One region of the Sphingomonas sp. LHG3443-2 genome, then DNA from elsewhere that is predicted to be linked to it. Evidence: predicted binding sites of a transcription regulator. Region 1 holds the regulator's gene; each other region holds the start of a gene.
What was found. The regulator LexA, encoded in region 1, represses DNA repair genes until DNA is damaged. The targets are predictions, from matches to a motif close to GTTCCNCNCTTGTTCT.
Positions count from the first base shown of each region.

Region 1 (9,694 bases):
CCGCGCCAGCAGGTCGTAGTTGAGGAACATCGACGAGAATTTGCCGATGTCCTGCAACTTGAGCAGCGCCAGCACGCACATCGACAGCGCGATGAACCATTCGCCCGCCATCACCGTCAGGGCGCTTCCGAACACCGCATAGCTCAGCGCCAGCGCCATCGCCGCCGTCATGCCGAACAACGCCGCAACCGGCCGATAGCTGGTCTCCCCCGGCTCGGCGACGCGAAGCCCTAGGAACCGCCGCAGATCGTCGTGCCCGCCAATGCGCTGGCCGTCGAGGAACACCTGCGGCGTCGTCTTGACGCCCACCTCGGCCTTGAACGCGTCGGTTTCCTCACGCGTCGTCAGATGCCGGTCCTCAACCGTATAACCGCGGCTTTTCAACAGATGCAGCGCCTTCAAACCAAACGGGCAGACGTGCCCCGGCATCACCATGCGGACGAGGATGGCGCGGCGTGTTGTCGAGGCGGGCGCGTTCATCCGCCCGATATAGGGAGCGTCAGTCCTAGACCAATCGGCTCTGCTTCACCGCCGCCGCGATGAAGCTCGCGAACAGCGGATGCGGGTCGAACGGGCGGCTCTTGTATTCAGGATGAAACTGCACGCCCACGAACCACGGATGATCGGGCCGCTCGACGATCTCGGGCAGGCGACCATCGGGCGACATGCCGCTGAACACCAGGCCGCTCTTCTCGAGATCCGCCTTGTAATGCGAATTCACCTCGTAGCGATGACGATGCCGCTCGGTGATCTGGGTCGTGCCGTAGATGGCCGCGACATGGCTGTTGCCGCCCAGCGTCGCCTCATATGCGCCGAGCCGCATCGTCCCGCCAAGATCACCCCCGGCGCGGCGCTCCTGCAAGCCCTCTTCGCTCATCCACTCGGTGATCATGCCGACCACCGGCTCGGTCGTATCGCCGAACTCGGTCGAGGAAGCGCCCTCGACCCCGGCCGCCCGGGCGCCTTCAATGCAGGCCATCTGCATGCCGAGGCAGATGCCGAAGAACGGCACCTTGCGCTCCTTGGCGAAGCGCACCGACGCGATCTTGCCCTCGGTCCCGCGCTCGCCGAAGCCGCCCGGCACCAGGATCGCGTGCATCGGCTCCAGCTCGCTGATCGTGTCGCCATCGGGCTTCTCGAACAGCTCGGCGTCGACCCACTTGATATTGACCTTGACCCGGTTGGCGATGCCGCCGTGAACCAGCGCCTCGCGAAGCGACTTGTAAGCGTCGGGCAGGCCGACATACTTGCCGACCACGCCGATCGTCACCTCGCCCTCGGGATGATCGACCGCATCCATCACCTGCTCCCACCGGCTGAGATCCGGGCGCGGGTCGGTCGGCAGCCCGAACGCCTTCAGCACCTCGTCGTCGAGGCCTTCGCGGTGATATTGCAGCGGCACGTCGTAGATCGACCGCGCGTCCAGCGCCTGGATCACCGCGCTCTTGGGCACATTGCAGAATTGCGCGATCTTGGCCCGCTCGGCTTCCGGGATCGGCATTTCGCAGCGGCACAGCAGCACGTCGGGCTGCACGCCAAGTGACGCGATCTCGCGCACGCTATGCTGCGTCGGCTTGGTCTTGAGCTCGCCCGCGACCTTGATCCACGGCACCAAGGTGGTGTGGACGCTGACCGTATTGCCCCGGCCAAGGTCGTTCCTCAGCTGCCGCAGCGCTTCGATGTAGGGCAGGCTCTCGATATCGCCGACCGTGCCGCCGATCTCGCAGATCACGAAATCCAGCCCGTCGGTGTCGGCCAGCGCGAATTCCTTGATCGCGTTGGTGACGTGCGGGATCACCTGCACCGTCGCGCCAAGGTAATCGCCGCGCCGCTCGCGGGCGATGATGTCGCGGTAGATGCGGCCGGTCGTGACATTGTCCGACTGCCGCGCCGACACGCCGGTGAAGCGTTCGTAATGGCCGAGGTCGAGATCGCTCTCCGCCCCGTCGTCGGTCACATAGACTTCGCCATGCTGATAGGGGCTCATCGTCCCCGGATCGACGTTCAGATAGGGGTCGAACTTGCGGATGCGGCACTTGTAGCCGCGCGCCTGCAGACAGGCTGCAAGACTAGCCGAGAGGAGACCTTTGCCGAGGCTGGAGACCACGCCGCCGGTAACGAAAACAAACCGCGCCATGGGAGTCGGGCCTTAGGGATGAGAGGGGGGAGGAAGCAAGCGCAAAAACTTGTCCGTCGTCCCGGCGCAGGCCGGGACCTCAGGCGGAAAGCGCTTCATTGCACGAGGTCCCGGCCTTGCCGGGACGACGCGATTGTTACTGCGCCAGCGGCACCGCGCCATTGTCGGCCGGCGCCGGAGTCGGCGTCGTCGCCGGGGCGGTGGCCGGAGCCTGCTGAGCGGGCGCCTGAATCGGGGCGTTGGCGATGGAAGCATCAACCGACACACCGTCGCTCCGCGTGCCGGCCAGCGCCGCCAGCGCGATGCACAGCACGATGAATGCGCCGCCCAGCCACGCCGTCGCGCGGCTCAGGAAATCGGCCGCGCCGCGCGCCGTCATGAAGCCTGCCGACGAACCGCCGACGCCAAGCCCGCCGCCCTCGGAGCGCTGGAGCAGGATCACGGTGCACAGCGCGACCGCGACGATCGCCTCGACAATAAGCAGGAAGGTGAACATGACGGCTTTCAGGTAAGGAAGGTTCGCGCGGCCACTTAGCGGCGGGACCGCCAAAGTTCAATCGCGGGTCGGCCCTCAGACCGCGCCTGCCTCGACGATCGGCAGGAAGTCCGCAGCCTTCAGGCTCGCGCCCCCGACCAGCGCTCCGCCGACCTCCGGCACCGCAAAGATCTCGGCCGCATTACTGCTCTTGACGGACCCGCCGTAGAGGATGCGCACGTTTGACCCGTCCGGGCCGAGTTCGGCCAGCAGGGTTTGTCTAAGCGCCGCGTGCATCTCGGCAATGTCGGCGGTGGTTGGCACCTTGCCAGTGCCGATGGCCCAGATGGGCTCATAAGCGACGTCGAGGCCCGGCGCCCTGAGCGCGGCCGTGTTTCCGCGTGGAAGAGAGGCGGCGAGTTGAGCCGTCACGACATCGACCGCGCGACCGGCTTCCCGCTCCGCATCGCTTTCCCCGACACACAGAATGACCCGAAGTCCGGCTGCCAGCCCGCTTTCAGCTTTGGCGCGGACATCGGCATCTGCCTCGCGATGAGCGTCGCGCCGCTCGCTATGCCCCACGATGACAACCCTTGCGCCCGCATCGCGCAGCATGTCCGCCGAGCAATCTCCGGTGTGAGCGCCGTTTTCATTCGCGTGGATGTCTTGTCCACCGATGGCGAAACCGGGCACGGTCTCGACCGCGCGGTGGATCAGCGTCGCAGGCACGCACAGGGCGACCTCAACCTTTCCCGCAAGCTCGGCGGCGCGCTCAGCTACCGCGTGCACCTCGCCGAGGTCGGCGGCCGTGCCATGCATCTTCCAGTTACCCGCGATCAGCTTGGTCATGCCCAGTCCCGTTCAGTTCCGCTCAAGGGGCCGCCTAGCAAGGCCGTCTGCTTGAAGGAAGGCGGCGCCGCCCCTAAAGCGCCGTGCAACCGCTCGTTTCAGGATCCCAGCCGCCCCATGAAGACCTTCCGCCGCCTGTCGAAGTCCAAAGTCGGGACCGGCATCCTCGTGCTGTTCCTGCTGCTCATCCTGGCGAGCTTCGCGATTGCGGACATTTCCAACCTCAGTCAGGGCGGCGGCTCCCTGCCGCAGAATACGCTGGCCAAGGTCGGCAACGTCGAACTGACCGCGGCCGACCTCGACAATGCCATGCAGCGCCGGCTGACCCAAATCCGCCAGCAGAACCCCCAGGCGACTTATGCCGACCTGGCTGGCGACTTCGATGCGATCGTCAACGCGCTGATCCAGGAACGCACCTTGTGGGCCTACGCCCGCAAGCATGGCTTCACCGTGTCCAAGAAGCTGGTCGACGCCGAAATCGTGAAGATTCCCGGCGTGCGAGGGCTCGACGGACGCTTCAGCGAGCAGGCGTATCGTGCCTTCCTCGCGCAGCAGCGCCTGACCGACGCGCAGGTTCGCCGCGAGATCGAAACCAGCCTGCTCCAGCGCCTCGTCATCACGCCCGTCGCCGCCAGCGTCCGCGTCGCACCGGGCATCGCACGCCCGTACGCCAACGCCTCGCTCGAGCAGCGCAGCGGCAGCATCGCGCTGCTTCCGTACGCAGCGTTCACCGGCGGCGCGGCTCCGACCGCGGCCGAGCTGCAGACCTTCTACCGCCAGAATGTCGCGCGCTACACGGTGCCGGAACGCCGCATCTTCCGCCTTGCCCGCATCACCCCCGAACAGCTTGGGGCAGTGGCCGCGACCGACCAGGAAATCGCAGCCTACTACCAGCAGAACCAGGCGACTTACGGAGGCGTCGAAAAGCGAGTGATCAGCCGCGCCACCTTACCCGACCGTAATGCCATCGCCGCCATCGCCCAGCGCGCCAAGGCGGGCGGCACCTTCGCCGCCGCCGCCGCGCCCGCCGGCTTCTCCGCCGCCGACGTTAGCGTTGGTCCGGTGACCCGCGCCGAGCTCGTCTCCCGCGCCGGTGAAGCCGTCGCCGCGCAGGTCTTCTCCGCGCCCGCTGGCAGCGTGGTCGGCCCGGTCCAGTCCTCGACCGGCTTCGACGTGATCAAGGTCGAAAGCATCCAGACCGCCTCCGGCCGCACCCTCGCCGATGTCCGCGCCGAAATCGCCGCGCAGCTCACCGCCGAAAAGCGCAAGAACGCCCTCGCCGATCTCGTCGGCAAGGTCGAGGACAGCCTCGCCGACGGCCGCACCTTCGAGGAAGTCGCCACCGCCAACAAGCTGCCCGTGCTCGTCACCCCCGCGCTGACCCGCGCCGGGGCCGCGGTCGACCAGCCCGGTTTCAAGCTCCCGCCCGAATATGCCGCCGTGCCAGGCGCCAGCTTCGACATCGGCGCGGACGACGAGCCGGTTGTCGAGCCGCTCCCGAACGATGCCGGCTATGTGCTGGTCGACGTCGCCGAAGTAGTCCCCGCCGCCCCTGCCCCGCTGGTCCGCATCCAGGACCAGGTCCGCACCGACTTGGTCGCCAAGCGCGCACAGGACCGCGCCAATGCCGCGGCGACGACCATTCTCCAGCAGGTTGGCCAAGGCCGCTCGCTGGCCGAAGCGGTCGCAGCAGCCGGTGCCTCCGGCGTCAAGGCGCCCGAAGCGATCGAGCTTCGCCGCGGCGCGCTTGCCCAGTTCGCGCAGCAAGGTCAGGACGTCCCCCCGCCGCTCCGCATCCTGTTCACGCTGGCGCCCGGCAAGGCACAGCGCGCAGCGGGCCCCTCGGGCATCTACCTCGTCAAGCTCGACCGGGTGGTGCCGGGCAATGCCGCTTCCAACCCGCAGCTGATCGCCGGCGAGGTCACCAACCTCCAGCGCAGCGCGGGCGAAGAACTGGCGCTGCAATGGCTCGCCGCTGCGCAAAAGGAGCTGGGGGTCACCCGCAACGACGACGCGATCCGCGCCGCCCGGAGCCGGATCCTCGGCGGCGGCGCCCAGGCGGAGTAAGAGGCACCGGCGTAACGTGCACCTCCTCGTCGTCGACAACCACGACAGCTTCACCTTCACGCTGGTCGACTATGTCCGTCAGCTAGGCGCAGCGGTGAGCGTCGCGCAGGCTGACGCGCTTACCGTTGTCGAGGCGCTAGCCCACGACGGCCCGCTGCTGATCAGCCCCGGCCCCGGTCACCCCACCGATGCCGGCATCTCCGTCCCCCTCGCCGCCGCCTGCATCGAGCGTGCCAAGCCGCTGCTCGGTGTCTGCCTGGGCCATCAGGCGATCGCGCTCGCCAGCGGCGCCACCATCGCGCGTGCCGCCCCCATGCACGGCAAGACCGACCTCATCGCCCACGATGGCAGCGGCGTCTTCGCCGACCTGCCCTCACCGCTCACCATGACCCGCTATCACAGCCTGGTCGCCGCCGCCCTCCCCCCAGTGCTCCGCCCCACCGCGCACGGCAGCGACGGCACCGTCCAGGCCCTCTCCCACCGCACTGCCCCGGTCCACGGCGTCCAGTTCCACCCAGAAAGCATTGCCAGCGACCACGGCCTCGCTCTGCTGGCCAACTTCCTAAGGCTCGCACGCGACACCGCTTGACACCCCCGGTTCCGTTCCTTACTCGTTCTCCGTCTGTTCACTACAGGGCCTCGTGAACCATGCTCACCGTCAAGCAACGCGAACTGCTCACCTACATCGATCAGCAGCTCAAGGCCTCGGGCGTCAGCCCCAGCTTCGACGAAATGCGTGAGGCGCTCGACCTCAAGAGCAAGTCGGGCGTCCATCGCCTGATCTCCGCGCTCGAAGAACGCCAGTTCATCCGCCGACTCCCCAATCGCGCCCGCGCGCTGGAGGTGGTGCGCCTGCCCGACACGCCGGGCAACACCGCCGCCCCGGCCACGCCGCCGCAGCCGCGCATGGTCGTCGCAGCGAACGACACCATCGACCTGCCGCTCGCCGGCCGCATCGCCGCCGGGACCCCGATCGAAGCGCTGCAGGGCCAGGACAGCTTCCCCGTCCCCGCCGCCCTGCTTGGCCCCGGCGAACATTATGCGCTGGAAGTCAGCGGTGACTCGATGGTCGACGAAGGCATCTTCGACGGCGACTATGTCCTGATCCGCAAGTCGGACACCGCGCGCGAGGGGGAGATCATCGTCGCCCTGATCGACGACGCTGAAGCGACGCTCAAGACCTTCCGCCGTGAAGGGCAGATGGTCCGCCTCGACCCCGCCAACCGCGCGCACGAGCCGCAGCGCTACGACCCGCGCCGGGTCAAGATCCAGGGCAAGCTCGCCGGCCTGATCCGCCGCTACCACTAAACGGCGCCGTCCGGCTCAGGGCCAGGACCGCTCTAAAGCAAACCCTCGATCACATGATGCTGCTCGATCATCTCGAGCCTGTCGACCACCCGGCAGGACAGGTGATCGCGCACACGCGGCGGAAGCGCGTCGAAATAGCTGCGCGTCACCTGCAGGTCATGGTGCGCGGCGTTGGTCGCATCGGGGGCATCGACGCCCACCACCAGCACCGGTCGCGGCTCGCTTGAGCGATTGGCGGTGCCGCGGTGGATGGTCAGCGCCGAGCGCGCGGACATGTCGCCGCGCTGAGGCTTCTTGCGCACCGCGCGCTCCTCGTAGCGTCGCCATAGCGAGCGATCCGGGAACATCCCGTCGATTGCTCCCTCGATCGCGTCCCACTGCGTGCCGGGCGCAATCTCGAACGGCCCATGCTCGTCCCGAGTGTCGATCGCCGTCAGGTTGAAGGCGAGGCTGTTCAGGCGCCTTCCTTCCAGCGTCGCGGCGGGCGCACGAAAGTCGCGGTGCCAGGGCTGATCCTCGGCGCCCGGAAACGGAATGTCGAAGCCGATCTCGACGATGCGGTAGTCACGGGTCAGCACCGCCTCGCACACCGCCACGAACCAGGGGTGCGTTACGATGTCGACGAACCCGGAGATATCCTCGGGCGCCACCTCGACATAGAAGCGCTGGGGCCCGCGCGGCAGCGCCCCGCCCGGCTTGTCCTTGACCCGCTCCCATACCCGCCAGATATCGATCGCCATCCGGTCCGCCCACTCGGTCGTGAAGGCTCCCTGGCAGGCGATGATCCCGTCGCCATACAGGCCGCCCATGATCCCTGCTTCGTCCAACGCCATCACCGCTGTCCTCCCGATTCGTCGGTCCGCAGCTTGCCCGCGCCAGCCCGCGTGGTCACGCGCCGGCAAGCGGAACGCCGGGCCGCCTGCCGCTTTATTCTTCGGCACTGTGCAGCAGGAGGCACCAGCCATGGCTTACAACCGCTACCCAGACGACCGCCGGGATTCAGGCTTCGACGACAGCCGCGACCGCGACCGCTTCCGCGAGCGCGGCCGCGGCTTTTTCCAGGGTGGCCGCGACGACCGCGGACCGTCCCGCTACGAAGACGATCACGATCGCGCTCGCACCGCGCCCCGCAACGCCCGCGACGACGAGCACCGCGCCCGCCGCGGCATTCCGTACGACGAGACCAGGGACCTCATCGCCTCCAGCAAGGTCGAAGGCACCCCCGTCTACGGCCGCGACGACCAGCGGCTCGGCACCGTCAAGGCGCTGATGATCGACAAGATCGAGGGACAAGTACGCTACGCCGTCCTCAGCCACGCCACCGGCTTCCTCGGCCTCGACGAAGAAGTGGTGCCGGTGCGCTGGGAAGAGCTTCGCTACGACGAACGCCGCGGCGGCTACCGCGTCGACTTCACCGCCGACGACGTGGCCTACACCATTGAGAACCGGCGCCGCAGCCGCACCGAAGGTCGCAACCTCGACCGCGAAACTCGCCGCTGACCCTGGCTGCCTCTCCTGCCCCGGCGTCGGCTGAAACGCTGGCGGCGGGCCGGGAAGCGCGGCATCGGAAATGGCGTAACGCCTTGAGTTTCAGGGCTGTCCAACCCATCTCGCCCGTTCGCGAGCGTGACTCCGCTTGCCTCCAGAACAGAAGCGGAACATACCACACCCATGCTGACTCACATCACCGTCAAGGGCGCGCGCGAGCATAATCTCAAGGGCGTGGACGTCTCGATCCCGCGCGACCAGTTGACGGTGATCACCGGCCTGTCGGGCTCGGGCAAATCCTCGCTCGCCTTCGACACCATCTACGCCGAGGGCCAGCGCCGCTACGTCGAGTCTCTGTCGGCCTACGCCCGCCAGTTCCTCGAGATGATGCAGAAGCCGGATGTCGAGCATATCGACGGCCTCTCGCCCGCCATCTCGATCGAACAGAAGACCACCAGCCGCAATCCGCGCTCGACGGTCGCCACCGTGACCGAGATTTACGATTACATGCGCCTCTTGTGGGCGCGCGTCGGCATCCCCTATTCGCCCGCCACCGGCGAGCCGATCCAGGCCCAGCAGGTCAGCCAGATGGTCGACCGCGTCATGGCCTTGCCCGAAGGCAGCCGCCATTATCTCCTCGCTCCCGTCGTCCGCGGCCGCAAGGGCGAGTATCGGAAAGAGCTGCTCGAATGGCAGAAGGCCGGTTTCACCCGCGTCCGCATCGACGGCACCTTCTACGAGATCGACGAGGCGCCCGCCCTCGACAAGAAATACAAGCATGACATCGAGGTCGTGGTCGACCGCATCGTCGTGCGCGACGGCATCCAGACCCGCCTCGCTGACAGCTTCGAAACCGCGCTGAAGCTCGCCGACGGTCTTGCTTACCTCGACCCCGCCGACCCCGCGCCCGAGCCTGCGGGCACCGAACGCACCGGCGTCGCCGAAGCCTTGGAAAAGGCCGCCACCCGCGCCGTCCTCGCCACCAACGCGCCTCCGGGCCGCATCTGCTTTTCCGAAAAGTTCGCCTGCCCCGTCAGCGGCTTCACCATTCCCGAAATCGAGCCGCGCCTGTTCTCCTTCAACGCGCCGCAAGGCGCCTGCCCCGCCTGCGACGGCCTTGGCGAGCGCATGGAGTTCGACGAGGACCTCGTCGTCCCCAACCACGACCTCAGCCTCGCCAAGGGCGCCGTCGTGCCTTGGGCCAAGAGCAACCCGCCCTCGCCTTACTACATGCAGGTGCTGAGCAGCCTCGCGAAGCATTACGGCTTCGACCTCCAGACCCCGTGGAAGGACCTCGGCCCCGAACACAGCCACGCCATCCTCCACGGCACCGGCGGCAAGGCGATCACCCTGCGCTTCGTCGACGGTCG
Region 1 covers NZ_JAFCUG010000001.1:1,656,701-1,666,394, reverse strand. Annotated here, with positions in the region: gene ACP69Z_RS08360 (MauE/DoxX family redox-associated membrane protein) at 1-480, opposite strand, end outside; gene ACP69Z_RS08355 (CTP synthase) at 506-2,137, opposite strand; gene secG (preprotein translocase subunit SecG) at 2,274-2,633, opposite strand; gene tpiA (triose-phosphate isomerase) at 2,709-3,461, opposite strand; gene ACP69Z_RS08340 (SurA N-terminal domain-containing protein) at 3,579-5,528, shown strand; gene ACP69Z_RS08335 (anthranilate synthase component II) at 5,545-6,117, shown strand; gene lexA (transcriptional repressor LexA) at 6,177-6,836, shown strand; gene ACP69Z_RS08325 (phytanoyl-CoA dioxygenase family protein) at 6,869-7,669, opposite strand; gene ACP69Z_RS08320 (PRC-barrel domain-containing protein) at 7,800-8,336, shown strand; partial or broken gene uvrA (excinuclease ABC subunit UvrA) at 8,508-9,694, shown strand, end outside.

Region 2 (9,694 bases), 940 kb from region 1:
CGCGCCCGGAAAGTCGCGCTCGAAGCGGAGGATGTTGGCGACCTCGGCCCCGCGCCAGGAGTAGATCGACTGGTCGTCGTCCCCGACGCAGCAGAGGTTGCGGCGCGGCTCGGCAAGCAGCTTCAGCCATTCGTACTGGACCGCGTTGGTGTCCTGATATTCGTCGACCAGCAGATATTTGAAGCGGGTGCGGTAGCGTTCCAGCACGTCGTCGTGCGTGCGGAAGATCACCAGCATGTGCAGCAGCAAATCGCCGAAGTCGCAGGCGTTCACGGCTTTAAGCCGATCCTGATACTGCTTGTAGAGGTCGGCGCCACGGCCGTTGGCAAAGGCTTCGGACTCGCCCGCATCGACCATGTCGGGGGTCAGGCCCTTGTTCTTCCAGCGATCGATGAGAACCGACAGCTGCCGAGCGGGCCAGCGCTTCTCGTCAATCTCGGCGGCGACGATCAGTTGCTTCATCAGGCGGAGCTGGTCGTCGGTGTCGAGGATGGTGAAATTCGATTGGAGCCCGGCAAGCTCGGCGTGGATGCGGAGCATCTTGGCGGCGATCGAGTGAAAGGTGCCGAGCCACGGCATCCCCTCGATCGCGCCGCCGCTGATGCGGGCGATCCGCTCGCGCATTTCGCGCGCCGCCTTGTTGGTGAAGGTGACCGCCAGGATTTCGCTCGGCCACGCTTTGCGGGTGGCGATGAGGTGGGCGAGGCGGGCGGTCAGCGCGGCGGTCTTGCCCGTGCCCGCGCCGGCCAGCACCAACACCGGGCCTTCGGTCGTCAGCACCGCTTCGCGCTGCGGCGCGTTCAGGCTCGCGAGATAGGCAGGCTCGGGCGACAGGGCAGCGGATTCGGACACCGCTAAGCAGGTAGGACGAGGAGAACGGAACGGCAACAGCGCGGCCCGTAACGATTGCTCCCGATATCCCCGTTATCCACAGCCTCCATGCTGCCGAATCCGCTTTGCGCGACTCAGGAACTCGGTCATCTTCTCCAGGTGATCGGGGGGCAACCGGCCCTCTCCTCCAAGAGACCCGCAAGGGTCAGGCGGCAGGAAAGGAAAGGAACTTCCGATCTCCGCCGGCACGGCGACGAAGTGGAATTCGGTTTTGCAACGATTGGGCTTCCCCAGGATGCCCGGACGGATCGAACCGGAGGATCTTCGAAGCGAAGCCGGCAAGAGGCGCCGGAAGAGATGATCGTCTCACCGCCGCAGGCCGGGTCCCCCGCAAGGGTGTGATCAGGGCAGCGCGAAAGACGATGGTCCCAAGAAGGGCCGCGAACGGACGGTTGGTGGCGACTTGAGCTGGAACTGGCTTGCCAGGAAAAGCGAGAGAAGCGGGTCCAGGACCGAGACCGAGGCTTGGAAGCCGAGGCGTTCTTCGGAGCGCAGCGAGTTCGAAGCGGAGGCGAGGACCAAGACCGTCGGAGCCGAACGGTGAGGGAAGCAACGGTCTTCGGACCAGCGCCGATCGATCCGGGAAGCGCCGGCAGAGCCGGGTGAAAGCGACGCAAAGGCCGAAAGGCTGGAATGGAGCGGAAGCCGCGGGGAAGAGCCCGGGAGACCGGGCAGCCGATCGAGACCGACGCGACGCCTGAGCGAGTGCGCAAGGATCGTGGAGTGCCGACGCTTTTCCTTCGGGATGGAGTGTCAGCAAGAAGCGAAGACCGGTAATCTCACGCTCGGCGCAGTGGGGCTCGGCAGCAATGCCGGGCCCCATTTCTGTTTGGGCGGGCACAACGCGTGCGCCGACCTGACCTCAAGGCCAGCAGCACCAGCCGAGGCTTGGCGCGTTCTCCTCCGCGAGGAGGAGTGAACCATGGCCGACACCATCGATGCCGACGAACGCAGCGAGATCCGCAAGGACTTCCGGGAAGCGGTCAACATGACTCCGACCGAGCTCGAGAAATGGCTCGACACCGAGGAAAGCAAGGAAGTCGGCTGGAAGGGCGAGGATGGCAAGGGTTCGGGCGAAAGCGTCGGGCACAAGTCGGGCAAGCGCATTGTCGAGTTGCTGCACAAGAAGGCAGCCGATCTTGATGACAGCGATCTGGCGCACATGAAGAAAGTGACGGGCTATGTGCATCGCCACCTGGCGCAGAAGCCCTCTCACCCCGATGGCTCGCGATGGGAAGCGAGCCTCAAGAACTGGGGGCATGATCCGGCCAAGAAGTAGCGCCGCTTTCGGGTGCTCGACAGCCAGCGGCAAACGGCTAGGCTGGAGATCACCTGTTCGGAGGCTGTGCGCGTGTCCCTGTTGGCCATCCTGGGCCTCAGCCTTTCGGCTCCGGCGGTTCCGGCCAAGTCGGTGGAGAATCTTGCCGCTTACCTGTCGCCGGACGATTACCCGCGCGAGGCCATCCGTAACGAAGAGCAGGGGTTCGTGGCCTATCGCCTCTCGATAGACGCAGATGGATCGGTAAGCGCCTGCGCGGTGGAGGCGAGTAGCGGATCGGCATCGCTCGACGTGGCGACCTGCCGTATCCTTAGCGAGCGGGCGCGCTTCACCCCGGCGAGGGATCGCCGCGGCCGGGCGGTGCCCGACAGCGTGTCCGGCCGCGTCCGCTGGGCACTGCCCGACAAAGCTGCCGGGAGCTCGGCCCTCCAGGATTCGCTGCGGGCCATCCATAATGTTTGGGAGGTGACGGCCGGCGGGCGTCAGCGCTCCTGCCGCCGCGAACTTGTCTTTGAAGCCGGCGAGCGAGTGAATGTGGGCGAGTGCAACCCGCTCGACCTTAAATTCGTGGCCGCGGCCGCCGGATATCTCCAGGCACGACCGGAGGAGGTTCTAACCATCCGTCTCGAGAACCGGTGGCTGATCGATGCTGCCCTGCCGTTTGCGCCAATCCCGGCACATCGCGGCGAGATATTGGTGCGGGGAGAGGGCGATTACCGCCTGAACGACGATCTGACCGTGCGGGACTGTGTCGAGGGACGGTTCTCGGCCCGCTTCAACTGGCGTCCGGCACCCTGCTTTCGCAAGAGCTTCGCCGAACAGGTGCCCGCCGCGACGCGCAACCTGCGGATGGAAGTGCAATGGGTGGTGAGCCGCGGTCCCGACACGGAGCGGCCGGCGCAGATGCCGACCTTCGTGAGCGCCGACGGCAAGATGGTGGTCCCGCTCGACGTTCGTCCGCGGGACGACAAGGGAGGTGGTGCGAACCCCCTCGAAGGGGGTCCGCACCAGCCCTGATCAATCGATAAAGCTCGCCGGCACGCGGCCGCCATTGGCAGCAAGCTGCTTCATGGTGGCCTTGTGCAGCCAGATGTTCATTTCGGCCGAGCCGTTCAGCTCACCCGTGTAACCTAGTTCCTGCGCGAGCTCTTTGCGGTTCTCGAGACTGGAATCGATTCCGAGCAGCTTCATCAGGTCGACGATCGACGACTTGTAGTTGAGGTCGGGATTGCCGCGCTGGCGGCTGATGTCGGCCAGCACCTGTTCGACGTCGACGTCCGTCTGCTGTGTGGTCCCGGCCTGGGTGATCGATTGACCCAGTGGCTGGCCACCTTGCGACTGCTGCTGCTGCTGTTGCTGCTGCTGGAGCGGCGGACCGCCGGCCATGCCAGCCGGGATGGTCGGGCGGTTACCCGGTCCCGGATCCTTGTGGCCGAAGATCGCGCCCTTGATCTTGTCGAAGATCCCCATGCGTCAGGCCTCCAGGCCGTGCTTCAGGCTGCTGATCTGGTCATGGCCCTGGCGCACCGACTGGTAAGCGCGTTCGATGATCGTGCGGGTTTCTGGCGCAGCATCGGTCGCGTTCAGCGCCGCTTCGAACTTCTCCTTGAGATAGTCCTCCCCGCGCTCGACCTCATTGATGATGGCCTTGTCGTCGCGCCCGGTGACCGCCGCCTTAAGGTCGAGGAAGCGCTGGTGGGTAGCGCCAAGGAAGCTGCCGTCGTCCGGCGCATTGCCGCCAAGGCGGGTGATCTCCGAACGAAGTTCCTCGACAATCCGGCTGCGCTCGTCGGCATTGCGGCGGAAGAGCTCCTGGAAGCGGGTGCCTTCGGCGTTCTGGGCAGCGTCGCGGTAGCCGTTGACGCTGTCGATGAGGGTGGTGGTGAGGGTTTCGAGCGTGCCCGTGCCCTTGTTGTCCGAACCGATCATATGCTGTCTCCTTACAAAGGATGAAGTTACCGCCCCTCAACGCGCCTGCTCCGCGGTTTGTTCGCAGGCAGCGCGAGTTTTCGGGCGAACGGAGACTCGTGCTTGTCAGGCCGAAGCCTGCTGATAAGCTCGGCCCATGCGAGCCTTTTTCATGCGTTTTGCGGTGCTCGGCCTCCTCGGCTTCCCTCATCCTGCAGCGGCAGCGCCGATGGCGCCGACGGGACGATGGATCGTCAATTTCGACGATGCTCAGTGCGTAGCGTCGCGTGCCTATGGCGAGGACCAATTGTTCCTGAAGGCGTCACCGCTCGGCGACGTGGTCCAATTCGGCATCGTGCAGCCGGGCCGCTCCGGTCCTGCGCAGCAGGTGGAGACCGAGATCAGGCCGGCAGCGGGTGAAATGTATCGGGGCAATGCGGTGATGTGGAGCACTGGCGGCGAAAAGTCGCAGCGGGTGCGCCTGATCAACATGCCAGCGGCCGAATTCGAGCGGCTGTCCGCATCGCCGACCCTGTCGCTCAAGATCGGCGAACTGCGCCGCGATTACGTCATTCCAGCCATGCCGGACCTCGCCAAGGTAATGAAAAGCTGCGTCGAGGACCTGCAGCGTGCGTGGAGCGCGGAGGGCGGCACGCCGGCAGTGGCGGTTGCAAGCCTGGCCAGTTTCTTCACCGACGACGATTATCCCGACGAAGCCGTGCGCCGCGAGTGGAGCGGCACCACGGCCTTCGCCCTGTTGGTCAACGAACAGGGCAAGGTCGCTGATTGCATGGTTGTCGAGACCAGCGGGCAGGCGAGCCTCGATACCCAGAGCTGCGCCGTCTTGAAGCGCCGGGCGCGCTTCACGCCAGCCCGCGACAGGGCGGGCAAGCCGACCAGGGACAAGGTGAAGGGCCGGATCGCCTGGCGCATTCCTTGACGCGTCGGGCTTGCACGCTCTTGGTGCGCCGCTAGGCAGGGTGCTGCGTGCTCGCGCCTGGAGTTGAACTTGGATGAATGACGCAAACGCCGCATCGCCGGCTCGCCCTGCCGGATCTGGCGGCAAGAGCGCGTTGCTGCTGATGGCCGCGCTGATCGTCGGGCTGGTGCTCGGCATCGTCGTGGCCGGCCTCGGCGACGGCATAAAGGAGCCGCTGGTGCAAACGGCGGCGCTGATCGGCGGGCTGTGGCTCGACGCGCTGCGGATGACGGTGATCCCTCTGATCGTCGCACTGCTGGTGGTGGGCGTGGTCGGCGGTGCCGATGCCGCGCGCGCGGGCGGCCTGGCGGCAAAGGCAGTCGCCTGGTTTGTCGGCTTCTACATCTTCTCGGCGGTGTTCGGTGCGGTAATGACCCCGGCGCTGCTGGCGGTGTTTCCCTTGCCGCAAGCCGCGGCGCAGGCGCTTCAGGCAGGCCTTGCCGGAGTTGACCAGAGCGCCACTGCGGCCGCGGTGCCGACCGTGGCCGACTTTTTCAAGACGATCATCCCGCCCAATCCGATCGCGGCGGCTGCCAACGATCAGATCCTTCCTCTGGTCTTCTTCACTGCGGTGTTTGCCTTTGCCCTTGCCAAGGTCGAGCGGGAGCGGCGGGCCGGCGTGCTCGGCTTTTTCGAAGGCGTGTCGGATGCCATGCTGCGGGTCATCGGCTGGGTCCTGTGGCTGGCGCCCATCGGTGTGCTGGCACTCGCCTTTGCAGTGGGTGCGGGCGCGGGCGGATCGGCCTTGGGCGCGGTGGTCCATTACGTGCTGATCCTGTCGGCGCTGGGCGTATTCCTGACGCTGGTCGGGTTCGGCATTGCCATTTTGGTTGCCGGCTATGCCCCCGGCGCCTTTTTCAAGGCGATCACCGGACCGATGGTGGTGGCGCTGTCGACGCGTTCCTCGCTCGCTTCGCTTCCGACCATGCTGCAAAGCGCAGCGGATCTGCGCATTCCGCAGCGTGACGCCGATGTCGTGCTGCCGCTCGCCGTGGCCTTGTTCCGGGCGACCGGCCCGGCGATGAACATCGGCGTTGCGCTGTATGTGGCCCACTGGCTTGGCGTGGAGATCAGCTGGACGGGTTATATCGCCGGTATCGCGGTGGCCGCGATGGCGAGCCTTGGTGCGGTCAGCCTGCCGGGGCAGATCAGCTTCGTCACCTCGATCGCGCCGATCAGCATCGCGCTTGGTGTGCCGATCGAGCCGTTGGCGCTGCTGCTGGCGCTGGAAACGATCCCCGACACCTTTCGCACGCTCGGCAACGTGGTGCTCGACGTTGCGGTGACGGGCGCGGTGTCCGAGGAGCAGACGGAGGATAGCGGGGCAGCGGTTTAGCGCCCCGCAATCTCCCGCACGCAATCGGCGTAAAGGCGGCCGACCGGCTGCTCGGTCCCGTCCGCCAGCCGCGCGATCCAGCGGCCGGAGGCATTGCGCTGGAACCCGCTGATGAAATCGCGGCGGACAATTGCCGAGCGATGCAGGCGGACGAACACCGCGGGATCGAGCCCTTCTTCGAGGGCGGCCATGCTGTGGTGGATAAGCCAGCTCCGTGGACCGACGTGGAGGCGCATGTAGTCGCGCTCGGCCGAAACACGGTCGATGTCGATCGCGCGGATGCGAACCAGCCCGCTAAGGTCCGAGGCCCAGAATTCGTCGAGGTACTCACCAGCCACAGGAGCGACGGTCGCCCCTTGCTCACGGCGCCGTTCCAGATGGTCGCGGGCCCGTTCCAACGCGCGTTCCAGCCGCTGGGGATCGACGGGTTTGACGAGGTAATCGACGGCTTCGACCTCGAAGGCGGAGACGGCGAATTGGTCAAAGGCGGTGACAAAGATCACTGCCGGCCGGGTTCCCGCTCGTCCAAGCTCCCGCGCGACGTCGATGCCGTCCATGCCCGGCATCGCGATGTCGAGGAGCAAGAGGTCGGGCCGCAGTGCGTCGGCCATACGGCAGGCGCTTTCGCCGTCGCTGGCGGTGCCGACCAGATCGATCCCGCCGATCCGGGCGAGCAACAGTTGCAGCCGCTCGGTCGCAAGCGGCTCGTCGTCTACGACCAGGGTCCTGAGAGCGGGCTCATCCATCGTCGCGGCTCGTCGGAAGGGTGAGCGCGACCTTGTAGCCGCCGCCGTTCAAAGGTCCATGTTCGACCGCCGCTGCCCTTCCAAAACGGGCGCTGAGGCGCTGGGCGACATTGACCAGCCCGACCTTGGTGCCGGCGGGCGGCGCCGGCCTTCGCGGAGACTTGAGCGCCACCCCACCGAAATTGCTGATCTCGATCCGGAGGCGGCCCGGCAGGGGCTCTTCCGCCGCGATCCGCAGCGTTACCTTGTCGCGTGTGTTGCCAAGCCCGTATTTGATCGCATTCTCGACGATCGGTTGGAGGATGAGCGCGGGCAGGCGGGCGGAGGTTAGCGCGTCGGGCACGTCGATCTCGACGTTCAGGCGGCGCGGGAAACGAACCTTTTCGATGTCGAGATATAGTCGCTGAAGCTCGATCTCTTCGGCCAGGCTGACGTCGGCGGTGGGATCGGTCGACAGGCTGGACCGGAAAAAGGTCGACAGCTTGAGGATCATCTCCTCCGCTTCAGCCGAACGACCGGTCATCACCAGGCTCGACAGGCTGTTCAGCGTATTGAACAGGAAGTGCGGATTGACCTGGTAGCGGAGCGCCCGGACCTGCGCTTGCTGGGCCGCGCTTTCGGCGGCAGCGGCGCGCTTCTGGAGGTCGAGCGCCTGCTGCTGGCTCATCGCCGCGAGATAGACTGCGGACCAAGCGGCGAAGAAGAACAGCCACACGACAGCGGTGTCGGCCGCCACCCGGAACTGTTCGCGCTGACCAAGGTCGGTGAGGCGGGGGGCGGAAAACACCACCGGGTCGGCGGCGCCGCGTTCGATCCGGACCTGATCGCCTTTCTGCACCAGCACCACGCCGTCGCGGGCCTGGATGCGGATCTCTTCGCGGCTGGTCTTGAGGTGGCCTTCGCTCATCACCAGGCTGCCGGCGAGCGCGGCCGAGGCGAGCAGCGAGCCGATGCCCGCCACCACTGCCTTGCGGCGCATGGACTGGCCGCGGCTGAGGCTCGCAATGGCGGCATAGAGGAGGATGGTGAGGATGATGCCGAAGGAAACCGTCATCACCTTGTTGGCGAGCACGGTCAGCGGGTCGCTGCCAAGGAAGGCTCTGGCGACGATGGTGATGCAGTAGATCGCCCAGAAGCCGAAGATCGTCTTCATCGCCAGCTTCCAGTCGGCGAAGCGGGGCGGCGCGAGCGCGCTGCTGCCAAGGACCAGGCGATCGCTGGGAAGGGGCATGTTCATAGGATCTGAGAGTGCCGACCGGGGGGCGCCAGCGCAACCGCCCGATTGCCGGTTGCCGAAGCGCGGGCGCCTTTGGTCGAAGCGGAACGGGCGCGCTGCCAAGAACGTTGTTGCAGCGAAAGGAAGATTGTGAATGACCGAGCAGAGGGGAGCCGAGGCGCCGCCCGCCGTACAGAGCGGCGATCCGGATCGTGAACTGGAGAAGAAGCTGCGCCGTGATCCGGGCAACGAAGATGCCAAAGTGGATGTCGGCAGCGATGAATCCATGGATGCTTCGGACCCACCGTCGGCCTCGCAGCCGGGCTGCGGTGACGAACCCGTGCCGTCCAGCGGCTTTCCCGGCTGAGGCCGCCCGCCGGTCAAGGTGAGTTGATCACGCAGTTGCAGGATTGTGACAGCTGCCCGACTTTGCGCAGCTGAACCAATAAGCACGTGCAATCGCCGTCCGAACCGGTTTCAATATGAACCGGGGTTGGGTCGATGGTTAAGCAAGTGGAAACGCTTGAATCGGCATATCTTCCAGCCCTGAGTGTAAGGAGCTGGGTGCCATGACGACGCGTTCGATGCAGCCTGCCGGTGGGGCGTTGCTGCTGAGCGAAATGAAGGAGTTTGCGGGGTTCCCGAAAGCGACCCAGCGCTACATTCGCCGCAGCCTCGACATCGCCTTTGGCCGCCGTGACGCGCTTGAGTGCTGGGCGCGCGATGAAGGCGAAGCCGCGTCGATCCGTGCACAGGGCCGGCTCTACAAGCAGCTCGACGCGCTTCGGATGCAGGTGCCGGACGACAGCGGGCTCGACACCATCGACCCGTTCATGGGCCTGCTGATCACCGTCACCGCCTTCGATCTTGGTCAGGATCGTATCCCGAACTTCGCGGCCTTCCGCTTCCTCTACGAGCGCCTGCTCGGAGCGGCGGCGCGGCCGTGGCTGCCGGCCGCCTTCTGCGCTGCTGCGGCGCTGCCGCACCTCCACCCCGATCGCCGCCGGCTGCTGCTGCAGTCGATCAGCGAAAGCGCCGCGACCGCGCCGGGCTGGTCGAACCGCGAAGCCGTGTTCTGGCCGGAATGGGTCGAGAAGGTCGATATGGCGGACGCCGCCTAACAGAGACGTCGCCCCGGCGAAGGCCGGGGCCTCGTTTGTCAAAGGCGCAACTGCTCCTGAGGTCCCGGCCTGCGCTGGGACTGACTAAGCCTTCACGCTCGGATAGATCTCCGCCAGGCGCGCGATGCTTTCGCGCGCACTGGTGTGCAGGATGTAGATCCCGCCCGCTTGCTCCCACGCTGCCATGTGACGCTCGCTGTCGTCCACCAGCACGTCCG
Region 2 covers NZ_JAFCUG010000001.1:2,601,189-2,610,882, reverse strand. Annotated here, with positions in the region: gene ACP69Z_RS13210 (ATP-dependent helicase) at 1-852, opposite strand, end outside; gene ACP69Z_RS13205 (DUF3140 domain-containing protein) at 1,814-2,170, shown strand; gene ACP69Z_RS13200 (energy transducer TonB) at 2,243-3,187, shown strand; gene ACP69Z_RS13195 (DUF3597 domain-containing protein) at 3,188-3,640, opposite strand; gene ACP69Z_RS13190 (PA2169 family four-helix-bundle protein) at 3,644-4,099, opposite strand; gene ACP69Z_RS13185 (energy transducer TonB) at 4,236-5,018, shown strand; gene ACP69Z_RS13180 (dicarboxylate/amino acid:cation symporter) at 5,092-6,393, shown strand; gene ACP69Z_RS13175 (LytR/AlgR family response regulator transcription factor) at 6,390-7,139, opposite strand; gene ACP69Z_RS13170 (sensor histidine kinase) at 7,132-8,376, opposite strand; gene ACP69Z_RS13165 (hypothetical protein) at 8,510-8,722, shown strand; gene ACP69Z_RS13160 (hypothetical protein) at 8,925-9,476, shown strand; gene ACP69Z_RS13155 (5' nucleotidase, NT5C type) at 9,561-9,694, opposite strand, start outside.
Region 2: a site for LexA is predicted at 1,046-1,061, ahead of ACP69Z_RS13210 (ATP-dependent helicase). Genes of this name have one in related genera too.

Region 3 (9,694 bases), 710 kb from region 1:
CGTCTCAAGGCTGCCGACCATCTTGTTGTAGGCGTCGTTGGCAGTGGCGAGGTTGCGGCCCATGCGGACGACATGCTCGGCCATGGTGGCGATGCGGCTGTGGAGTTCCTTGCCGAGCGCCGCGATCACCTCGGCCTGTTCGGTGATCTTCTCCTGCCGCCAGACGCTGGCAACGGTGCGGGCGATGGCAACGAGGTTGGTCGGGGTCGCCAGCAGCACGCGCCGCTCGAACGCCCATTCCCACAGCTGCGGGTCCTGTTCGAGCGCGGCGGTGAGGAAGTGCTCGCCCGGAATGTACATGATGACGTAGTCCGCCGCCTCGCCGAACTGCGCCCAATAATCCTTGCCGCCGAGCTGCTGCGCATGGTTGCGCATGGATGCGACGTGAGCGCGGAAGCAGGCGGTGCGGCGTTCCTCGTCCACTTCCTCGCACGCTTCGAGGAAGGCGTTCAGCGAGCATTTGGCGTCGATCACCAGCTTACGATTGCTCGGCAGGTTGACGACCACGTCGGGACGTAGGCGGCCATCGGCGGTGTCGAGGCTGACTTCCATTTCGAAGTCGATGCCTTCGGTGAGACCCGCCTGGACCAGCACGTTGCGAAGCGACTGCTCGCCCCACCGGCCGCGTGCCTTGGGGCTGGAGCGGAGCGCGTTGACGAGGTTGCGGGTCTCGTCGCGAACCTGGCCATTGTTGCGGCGTAGTTCGCCGAGCACACCGCGCAGTTCGCCATAGCTGTCCTTGCGCTCGGCCTCGACGCGCTGGAGACCTTCTTCGTAGCGCTTGAGGGTGGCTTCGACCGGCTGCAGCAGGTTCTGGAGCTTGGCCTGATGCTCCTTGCGCTCGTAATCGAGCTTTTCGCCTGCCCGCTTCAGGAAGCTGTCGTGGGCCGTCTCGACCGCCTTACCGGCGAGTTCGCTGAAGCGGGTCTCGAGCTTGGCTTCGAGCTCCTTCACCTGGGCAAGCTGCTGGGTGAAGGCGCGTTCGCGCTCGGCCTGGCCTTGTTCGAACGCGGCCTTGGCTTCGGCAAGGATGCGCACCTCGCCGCGCATCTTGTCGAGATCGGCTTCGGCGGCGGCCGCGCGTTCGGCGAGCGGCTCTAGGCGGGCGACGTCCTGCTGGGCGCGGTTTCGCTCATCGGTGGCGGCCTTGAGGCTTTCTTCGGTGAGGCGAAGGCGGCCGGCCTGTTCGGAGGCGACCGCATGATCGCGTTCAAGCGCGGTCAGCCGCTCGCGCGCGTCCTTCGCTTCGGCCTGGGCCGCGGCGGCTGGGCGCGAGCCGAGAAACCAGCCGGTAAGGACCGCCGCCACCGCAACGAGGCCAACTAGCAGTGCAATCATCAACGCGTCCACGACTCAGCCCCACACCGTCCGACAAGAGAACAGAGGTAGAACTAACGGGCTTGCGCGCGCGGCACAATGACTTGGGGCGAGCGCGACTTGGCCGGGGGCGGCGGCTCGGCTAGGGCGCGCGGCCATGAGCATGTTCGAAGGCCGCCTCGCCCTTGTCACCGGAGCCAGCCGCGGGATCGGCGCGGCGATTGCCGAAGCGCTGGCACGCGAGGGCGCGCATGTGATCCTGACCGCGCGGACGGCCGCGGCGCTGGAGCAGGTCGAGGAACGCATCCATGCCGCGGGTGGGACGGCGACGATCGCTCCGCTCGACCTCACCAAGGCCGAGGATATCGGCAAGCTGGCGCAGGCGATTTCCGGGCGGTGGGAGAAGCTCGATCTGTTGGTGCTGAACGCTGCCACGTTGGGCACGCTGACCCCGGTCGAGCATATCGACGTCAAGGAATATACGCGGCTGATCAACCTCAACCTGCTGGCGCCGCAGGCGCTGCTGGCGGCGTTCGATCCGATGCTGAAGGCGTCGGACAAGGCCGAGGTGGTGGGCGTCACGAGCAGCGTTGGCGCGACCCCGCGGGCGTTCTGGGGCGCCTACGGATCGAGCAAGGCGGCGCTGGAGACGTTGCTTGGCGCGTATGCCGACGAGACGGCGTTCAGCGGCAAGCTTCGGGTCACGGTGCTGGATCCGGGCGCGACCCGGACGCAGATGCGGGCCAAGGCGTTTCCGGGCGAGGACCCGGCGGACGTCAAGGCGCCCGAGGTAGTTGCCGAGCGACTGCTTCAGTTGTTGGGCGAAGAGCGCGAGAGTGGCGCCAAGGTGCGGGTCGAGGCCTAAGCCTTCACCAGCGTGACCTGAGCGACGTCGATACCGCCGCCCCGGAAGCCGCCTTCGCAATACATCAGATAATAGCGCCACAAGTCGTGGAATGCAGGGCTGAAGTCGGCAAGGCGGCCGGCTTCGACCGCGGCGTCGTAGTTGGCGCGCCAGAGGCGGAGCGTTTCGGCATAGTCGAAGCCGAAGGCGTGGGGATCGTTCCAGCTTAGGCCGCGGTCAGCAGCGAGGGTGCGGAAGCGGGGCTCGTGGAGGAGCATGCCGCCTGGGAAGATGTAGGTCTGGATGAAGTCGGCGCTGGCGGCGTAGGCGTCGAACAGCTCGGGCCGGATCGAGATATATTGCAGCGCTGCGCGTCCGCCGGGGCGGAGGTTGGCGGCAATGGCGTCGAGATAGGCGGGCCACCAGCGCTGGCCGACGGCTTCGACCATCTCGACCGAGGCAAGCGCATCGTAGCTGCCGCGGTGGTCGCGATAGTCTTCGAGGCGGATGGTGACGCGGTCGGCAAGGCCTTCGTCGGCGATGCGGCGCTCGGCCCAGGCTTTCTGCTCGGTCGAGAGGGTGAGGCCGGTGACATGGGCGCCGCGCTTGGCCGCCGCGATGGCGAGGCTGCCCCAGCCGCAGCCGATTTCAAGCAGGCGCGTGTCTTTACCTATTGCGAGCCGGTCAAGGATGGCGTCGATCTTGGCGTGCTGGGCGGCTTCGAGGGTGGCGTCGGGCGCACGGAACAGCGCGCTTGAATAGCTCATGCTCGGGTCGAGCCAAGCGGCGTAGAAGTCGTTGCCGAGGTCGTAGTGGGCGGCGATGTTGCGGCGGGCCTGGCCTGGCGCATTGTCGCGCCATTGGTGGGCGAGCCAGTTGACCAGGCGGAACGGGCCTTTGGCGCGGGCTGCCTCACCAAGGCTGACGGCATTGCGCATGAACAGGTCGAACAGCGGCACGGGGTCGGGCGAAGACCATTCGCCGCGCGCCCATGCCTTGTACCAGCCGACGCTGCCGCTGGTGGCGAGGCGAACAAGCGCGCGCCAGCTGTGGAGGGTGACGACCGGCTCGGGCCCCGGGGCATGGAAGCCGATTGCACGGGTGCTGCCATCGGGAAGGCTGCCGTGGATGCCTCCTTCGCGCAGCCGCTCGTGAAGCTGGTCGAGGATGCGGGCAAAGGCCGGCGCGGCGAGTCGGCCGAGCAGGCCGGCGCCGGTGACGAAACTGCGGTCGGCGTTGAGGAGGTGCGAACCGCGTGTGGCCATGGCCGCCTCTTAGCGTCAGGAACCGCGCTTGCGATAGGCCTCCAGCGCGCGTTCGCGGGCTTCCTTGTGGCCGATCAGGGGCGCCGCATAGTCTGGCGGCGCGGCGCCCCTGCCCCACGGATCGTGGATGTCGGCGTCGGACAGCTTGGCAAGCTCGGGCACCCAGCGGCGGATGTAGTCGGCAGCGTCGAACTTCTCGCTTTGGCCGAGCGGCGCCATGATGCGGTAGAAGGGCTGGCTGTCGAAGCCGGTGCCGGCGATCCATTGCCAGTTCTGGCTGTTGTTGGCGTAGTCGGCGTCGATCAGCGTGTCCCAGAACCACAGGGCGCCGCGCTGCCAGGGGATGAGCAGGTGCTTGACCAGGAAGCTGGCGGTGACCAGCCGCGCGCGGTTGTGCATCCAGCCGGTCGCCCACAATTCGCGCATGCCGGCGTCGACCAGCGGATAGCCGGTCTGGCCGCGGGTCCAAGCGGCGAAGTCGGCGTCGGCCTGCTTACCGGCGCGGTGGCGTAGTTTCATCGGACGCTGTTCGGCCTCGCCCAGCTTGGGATCGGCAAGGATGATGTGGCGGGAGAAGTCGCGCCAGGCGAGTTCGCGGTGGAACTTGTCACCGGCCGCGCCGCCGAGGCCGTGCCACAGCTCACGCGGGCTGATTTCGCCGAAGTGAAGGTGGGTGGACAGCTGGCTGGTGCCGCTTTCGGCAGGCAGGTCGCGGCGCTCGGCATAACGGGCGGCTTCGGCGGCGAAGCGCTTGAGGTGCTTGTGCGCGCCGGTTGAGCCAGGCTCCCACTTGTCGAAGCCGGTGGCCCAGTTCGGATGGGTTGGAAGCAGCTGCCACTCGTCGAGCTTGTCGCTCGTCGGAAGCTTGTCGGGACAAGCCAGGTTCGGCGCGGGCCGGGGCTTTGGGGGCGGCAGGTGGCTTTCCAGGGCCCGGTAATAGGGGCCGTAGATCTTGAACGGCTTGCCAGCGCCCGAGCGGATGGCGGAAGGGTCATGGAGGACGTCGCCGTCGTGGAGGATGACGAAGTCGCCATGCTCCCGCTCGGCCTCGCGCCACCAGGGCTCGTAATGGCGGGTGGCGTGGACCCCTCCGGCGCCGAGTTCCTTGGCGACGTCGCGCACGACCTTGGACGAGCGGCCGCGGCGCAGGATGAGGGCGGAGCCGAGCTTGTCCAGTTCGCCCGCCAGCGCCGTGAGGCTGTGGTGCAACCACCAGCGCTGGGCGCCGCCGATCTTCCATTTGCCCGGTGTCTCGTCGTCCAGGACGTAGAGGCCGACCACCGGCCCGCGCTCGGCCGCGGCGATCAATGCGGGGTGGTCGGCGGTGCGGAGGTCCTGGCGGAACCAGACGAGTTGAGGGGAAGCCATCGCTCGCATCAACGCGGTGGACCGCGCAAAGGCACTATGGCCCTGAGGGCAGGTCCAGGGGGATCTGGAAGCTGGCGGTCGGCGCGCGGCGGCGAATGGCGGCGGGGACGCGCTCGTCGTCCAGGGCGCGATAGTAACGCTGGTCGGTGAGGACCGGACGGCCATCGACCTCGACCACGATCGGCATCCGCGACCAATAAAGGAAGGACCGGACCATCCGCCGCTCGGCCCGCGCGCGAAGGAAGCGCGGATCGTCGAGGTTCAGCGGAGTGCGAGCTGGGCTGAGCCGAAGCCCGTCGTTCGGCGAAAAGCTGCCGCTGCCCCACTCACGATCGCTGCGCCAGGCCAGGCTTCGTTCCCAGAAGGCGAGCGGCGGTGGGCTGGCGACGATCAGGCGCGGTTGGATGCCGCGTTGGCGCAGGGCTGCGGCGAGGCTCCGCTCGGCGTGCGCGCTCCAGGCCACGTTGACCGCGATGTAGGTGAGGAGGACAAGGCCGGCGAGCTGCGCGGGGCGGCCGGGGTGAACCCCTCCCCGCTTCCCCCGGCGCACCGACAGCCAGATGCCGAGGCCGAGGATGATCCAATAAACCCAGTCGATGATGAAGATGGCGTTGGCCGAATACCAGCGGTCGCCCAGCGGCGCGAAGAAAGCGACCGCGTAAGTCGTCAGCCAGTCAAGGAACGGGTGACTGATGACGGCCAGCAAAGTGACGAGGAACAGCGGCCAGGCGCGGAACGGCGTAGCGCCGGGCTTTGCCGGCTTGAGGCGGTCGACCAGCCATAGCAGTGCGACGGTGCCAGCAGCCATGATCGGCAAGCCGAACAGAGCGTGGGTCGGCCCGCGGTGGAAAGCGATGTTGTCGACGGGCAGGAACAGCGGCGCGATAACGTCGATGTCGGGGGCGTTGGCGCCGAGGATGCAGCCGGCAAGCGCAAAGCGGCTGGCGCGCTTCAGGCCCATTTGCCCCAGCAGGGCACCGGCGAGGCTGTGGGTGAGGTTGTCCACCGATCAGGGGCGCGCGGCGAACCAGATGAGGTGCCGCGGGCCTTTGCCGTTGTGGCGGGCGCGGACCACCTCCTCCTCCACCGCGAAACCGGCGCGCGCCAGCGTGCGGGTGAAGCGTGAATCCGGACCTGCCGACCAGATGGCGAGAATGCCGCCCCGGCGAAGCGCCGCCTTGGCAACGGCAAGGCCGCCTGGCTCATAGAGCCACTGGTTGAGCGCGCGGACCAGCGCATCGGGGCCGTTGTCCACATCGAGCAGGATCGCGTCCCAGCCGCCTTTCTCGATCTCGCCCGCGACATCGCCCTGGACGATGCGGACACGGGGATCGTCGAGGCAGCCGGCGGTGAGTTCGGCCATCGGGCCCCGCGCCCAATCGATGATCTGCGGCACGAGCTCGGCGAGCACGATCTCGGCGTCGGCCGGCAGGCTGCGAAGGGCGGCGCGCAGGGTGAAGCCCATGCCGTAGCCGCCGATCAGCCAGCGCTGCTTCGGGCGGGACCCAAGCCGCTCGGCGGTCATGGTCGCCAGCGCTTCTTCCGAGCCCGACATGCGGGTGCTCATCAATTCGTCGCGGTCGACCAGGATCATGTGGTCACCACCGCGTGCGTAGAGGTGCATCTCCGGCCCGTTGGGGATGCGCGCGGAGGCGATGTGCGTGCGGGGGATCATGCCGCTGCAGCGAGACTATTCGGCACGCGGTTCCTTTTCGACCATCCAGCTCTGACCCTTGCCGACGAGGCTCTGGAGGTCGGGCTTCTTGCCGGCCGCGGCGGTTTCGTTCTGCTGGATGACCGAGACTTCAAAGGTCGGAGCGGGATCGTCGTAGATGACGCCGAGCGCAACCGGGAAACCGACGGGCGGCATCTCGACCAGCATGTGGGCGAGCGCGCGGCTGCGGATGTTGTGGGTCAGGACCGCGGGATCGTCACCGGCGACGACCTTGAGGGTCAGGGTGTCGGTGTCGAGTGCGATGCCCTTGGACCCGCCGGCGAACAGCATCTTCTCGCCATGCTTCAGCCACAGCTGCATCTCGCTCGCGACATCGCGGGCGGTGAAGGGGGCGAAGACGTCGTCATTGTAGACGACGCAGTTCTGGAAGATTTCGATGAACGCGGTGCCTTTGTGGGCGTGGGCGGCCTTGAGCACGTCGGGAAGCGACTTGTGGACGTCGATCCCGCGCGCGACGAAGCGGGCGCCGGCGCCAAGCGCAAAGGCGCAGGGACGCGCTGGGGTATCGACCGAGCCGAACGGGGTCGAGGGCGAGCGAGTGCCGACGCGGCTGGTGGGCGAATATTGGCCCTTGGTCAGACCGTAGATCTCGTTGTTGAACAGCAGCACCTGGCAATCGAGGTTGCGGCGCAGCAGGTGCATGGTGTGATTGCCGCCGATGCTGAGCGCGTCGCCGTCGCCGGTGATGATCCACACGTCGAGGTCGGGATTGGCGAGCTTGACCCCCGTCGCTACCGCCGGCGCGCGGCCGTGGATGGTGTGGAAGCCGTAGGTCTCCATGTAATAGGGAAAGCGGCTGGAACAGCCGATGCCGGAGACGAACACGGTCTTTTCGCGAGCGACACCGAGGTCGGGCATGGTCCGCTGCACGGCTTTCAGCACGGCATAATCGCCGCAGCCGGGGCACCAGCGCACTTCCTGGTCGCTCGCCCAGTCCTTGGCGGTGGTTTTCTCGATCGAGGTCAGCTCGTTCATGGGTCAGCGTCCGTAGAAGAGGTAGATCATGCCAAGCACCAGGATCAGCATGGCAATGTAGGGAACGGGGTTGATCGGCTTCATCAGTGGACCTCGGCCGCGTGCGGGTGGCCTTCGTCGCGGCCGCTGTCGGCTTCGGGGAGCTGGGTGGCGTCGGGCGCCAGCGTGCCGCCGTGAGGGGCGCGGGCGGCGGCTTCGATCTCGGCGATCTTGAAGGGCTGGCCGCTGGTCTTGGTCAGGCTCTGCACGTCAACCAGATACTGGTCGCGCAGCAGGGTCTTCAGTTGGCCCGTGTTCATCTCGGGCACGATCACGGTGCCGAAGCTGCGGAGCAGGTCGCCGAGATTTTGCGGCAGTGGCCAGATGTGGCGGAGGTGGACGTGGGCGACGTCGTGGCCCTGCGCCTGCAGCCGCTTCACCGCCTGGTGGATCGGGCCGAAGGTCGAGCCCCAGCCGACCACCGCGACCTTGGCCCCGGCGCGGCCGAGGCAGACGTCCTGTTTGGGAATGTCGCGGCCGATGCCGAGCACCTTGTCCTGGCGGAGCTTGGTCATCTCGGCATGGGCACCGGGCGAGTAGTCGATATCGCCGGTGCCGGGGCGCTTCTCGATCCCGCCGATGCGGTGGAGCAGGCCGGGGGTGCCGGGCTTGATCCACGGTCGGGCGAGCTTGTCGTCGCGGCTGAACGGCTCGAGCTTGCCGGCCTCGTTGCGCGGCACGCTGGTCTCGGTCGCGTGGGTGACCGGGAACGGTGCGTAGCCGCTCATGTCCGGCACCTTCCACGGCTCGGCGGCATTGGCGATGTAGCCGTCGGTCAGCAGCATGACGGGGGTCATGTAGCGCGTGGCGAGGCGCACCGCTTCGATCGCGCAGTCGAAGGCGTCGGCAGGCGAGCGGGCGGCGATGACCGGCATGGGCGCGTCGCCGTTGCGGCCGTAGACCGCCTGGTAGAGGTCGCTCTGCTCGGTCTTGGTCGGCAAGCCAGTCGAAGGCCCGCCGCGCTGCGAATTGACGATGACGAGGGGCAGCTCGGTCATGATCGCGAGGCCCATTGCCTCGGTCTTGAGCGCGATGCCTGGGCCGCTCGAGGAGGTGACGCCGAGGCTTCCGGCGTAGGATGCGCCGATCGCAGCGCAGATGGCGGCGATTTCGTCCTCGGCCTGGAAGGTGGTGATCCCATATTCTTTGAGGCGGCTGAGGTGGTGCAGCAGCGCCGAAGCCGGGGTGATCGGGTAGCCGCCGAAGAACATCGGCAGGTCGGCAAGCTGCGCGCCCGCGACGAGGCCGAGGCCGAGCGCTTCGGCGCCGGTGACGGTGCGGTAGAGGCCCGGCTCGGCCGGGGCGGCTTCGATATGGTGGGGGCGGAAGGCCGCGCCCATTTCGATCGTATCGCCATAGGCGTGGCCGGCGTTCAGGGCGGCGACGTTGGCTTCGGCGAGGACCGGCGCCTTGGCGAACTTGGTCTTGAGCCAGTCGACGATCGGGCCGCGGTCACGGTCGAACATCCACAGTGCGAGGCCGAGCGTCCACATGTTCTTGCAGCGCAGCGCCTCCTTGTTGCCGAGGCCGAACGGCTTCACGGCATCGAGGGTGAGCTGCGAGATGTTGAACTTGATGAGCTGCCAGCGGGCGAGGCTGCCGTCTTCGAGCGGATTGGCGTCGTAGCTGGCCTTGGCGAGGTTGCGGGCGGAGAATTCGCCTTCGTCGGCGATGATCAGGCCGCCATCGCGCAGTTGGGCGACGTTCACCTTCAGCGCCGCGGGGTTCATCGCGACGAGGACGTCGGGTTGGTCGCCAGCGGTTTCGATGCTCGCTGAACCGAAGTTGATCTGGAAGGCGGAGACGCCGAAGGTCGTTCCCTGCGGCGCGCGGATTTCGGCCGGGAAGTCGGGGAAGGTCGCGAGGTCGTTGCCGGCGAGTGCGGTGGAGAGGGTGAACTGCCCGCCGGTCAGCTGCATGCCGTCGCCGCTGTCGCCGGCGAAGCGGACCACGACGTTTTCGGGAACGAGGTCGGCGTGCGCCTCCTCGGGGGTGAGCATGTGAGTGGCCGTGGCCATGACGCGTCCTGCAAGGGATAAGGGGTTGAGCCGCCTTTAGCGCGTGGAACGGACGGCGTCACCACGTTAGGGCGGCTCCCATGACCCAGCCTTATGTCCGCCCCGACGTCGCCGCTCTGCTGACAATCGCCAA
Region 3 covers NZ_JAFCUG010000001.1:2,371,151-2,380,844, forward strand. Annotated here, with positions in the region: gene rmuC (DNA recombination protein RmuC) at 1-1,338, opposite strand, end outside; gene ACP69Z_RS11860 (SDR family NAD(P)-dependent oxidoreductase) at 1,475-2,182, shown strand; gene ACP69Z_RS11865 (class I SAM-dependent methyltransferase) at 2,179-3,426, opposite strand; gene ACP69Z_RS11870 (cryptochrome/photolyase family protein) at 3,442-4,794, opposite strand; gene ACP69Z_RS11875 (metal-dependent hydrolase) at 4,829-5,800, opposite strand; gene ACP69Z_RS11880 (spermidine synthase) at 5,804-6,469, opposite strand; gene ACP69Z_RS11885 (2-oxoacid:ferredoxin oxidoreductase subunit beta) at 6,485-7,504, opposite strand; gene ACP69Z_RS11890 (2-oxoacid:acceptor oxidoreductase subunit alpha) at 7,588-9,561, opposite strand; gene ACP69Z_RS11895 (alpha/beta hydrolase) at 9,642-9,694, shown strand, end outside.
Region 3: a site for LexA is predicted at 1,377-1,392, ahead of rmuC (DNA recombination protein RmuC). Genes of this name have one in related genera too.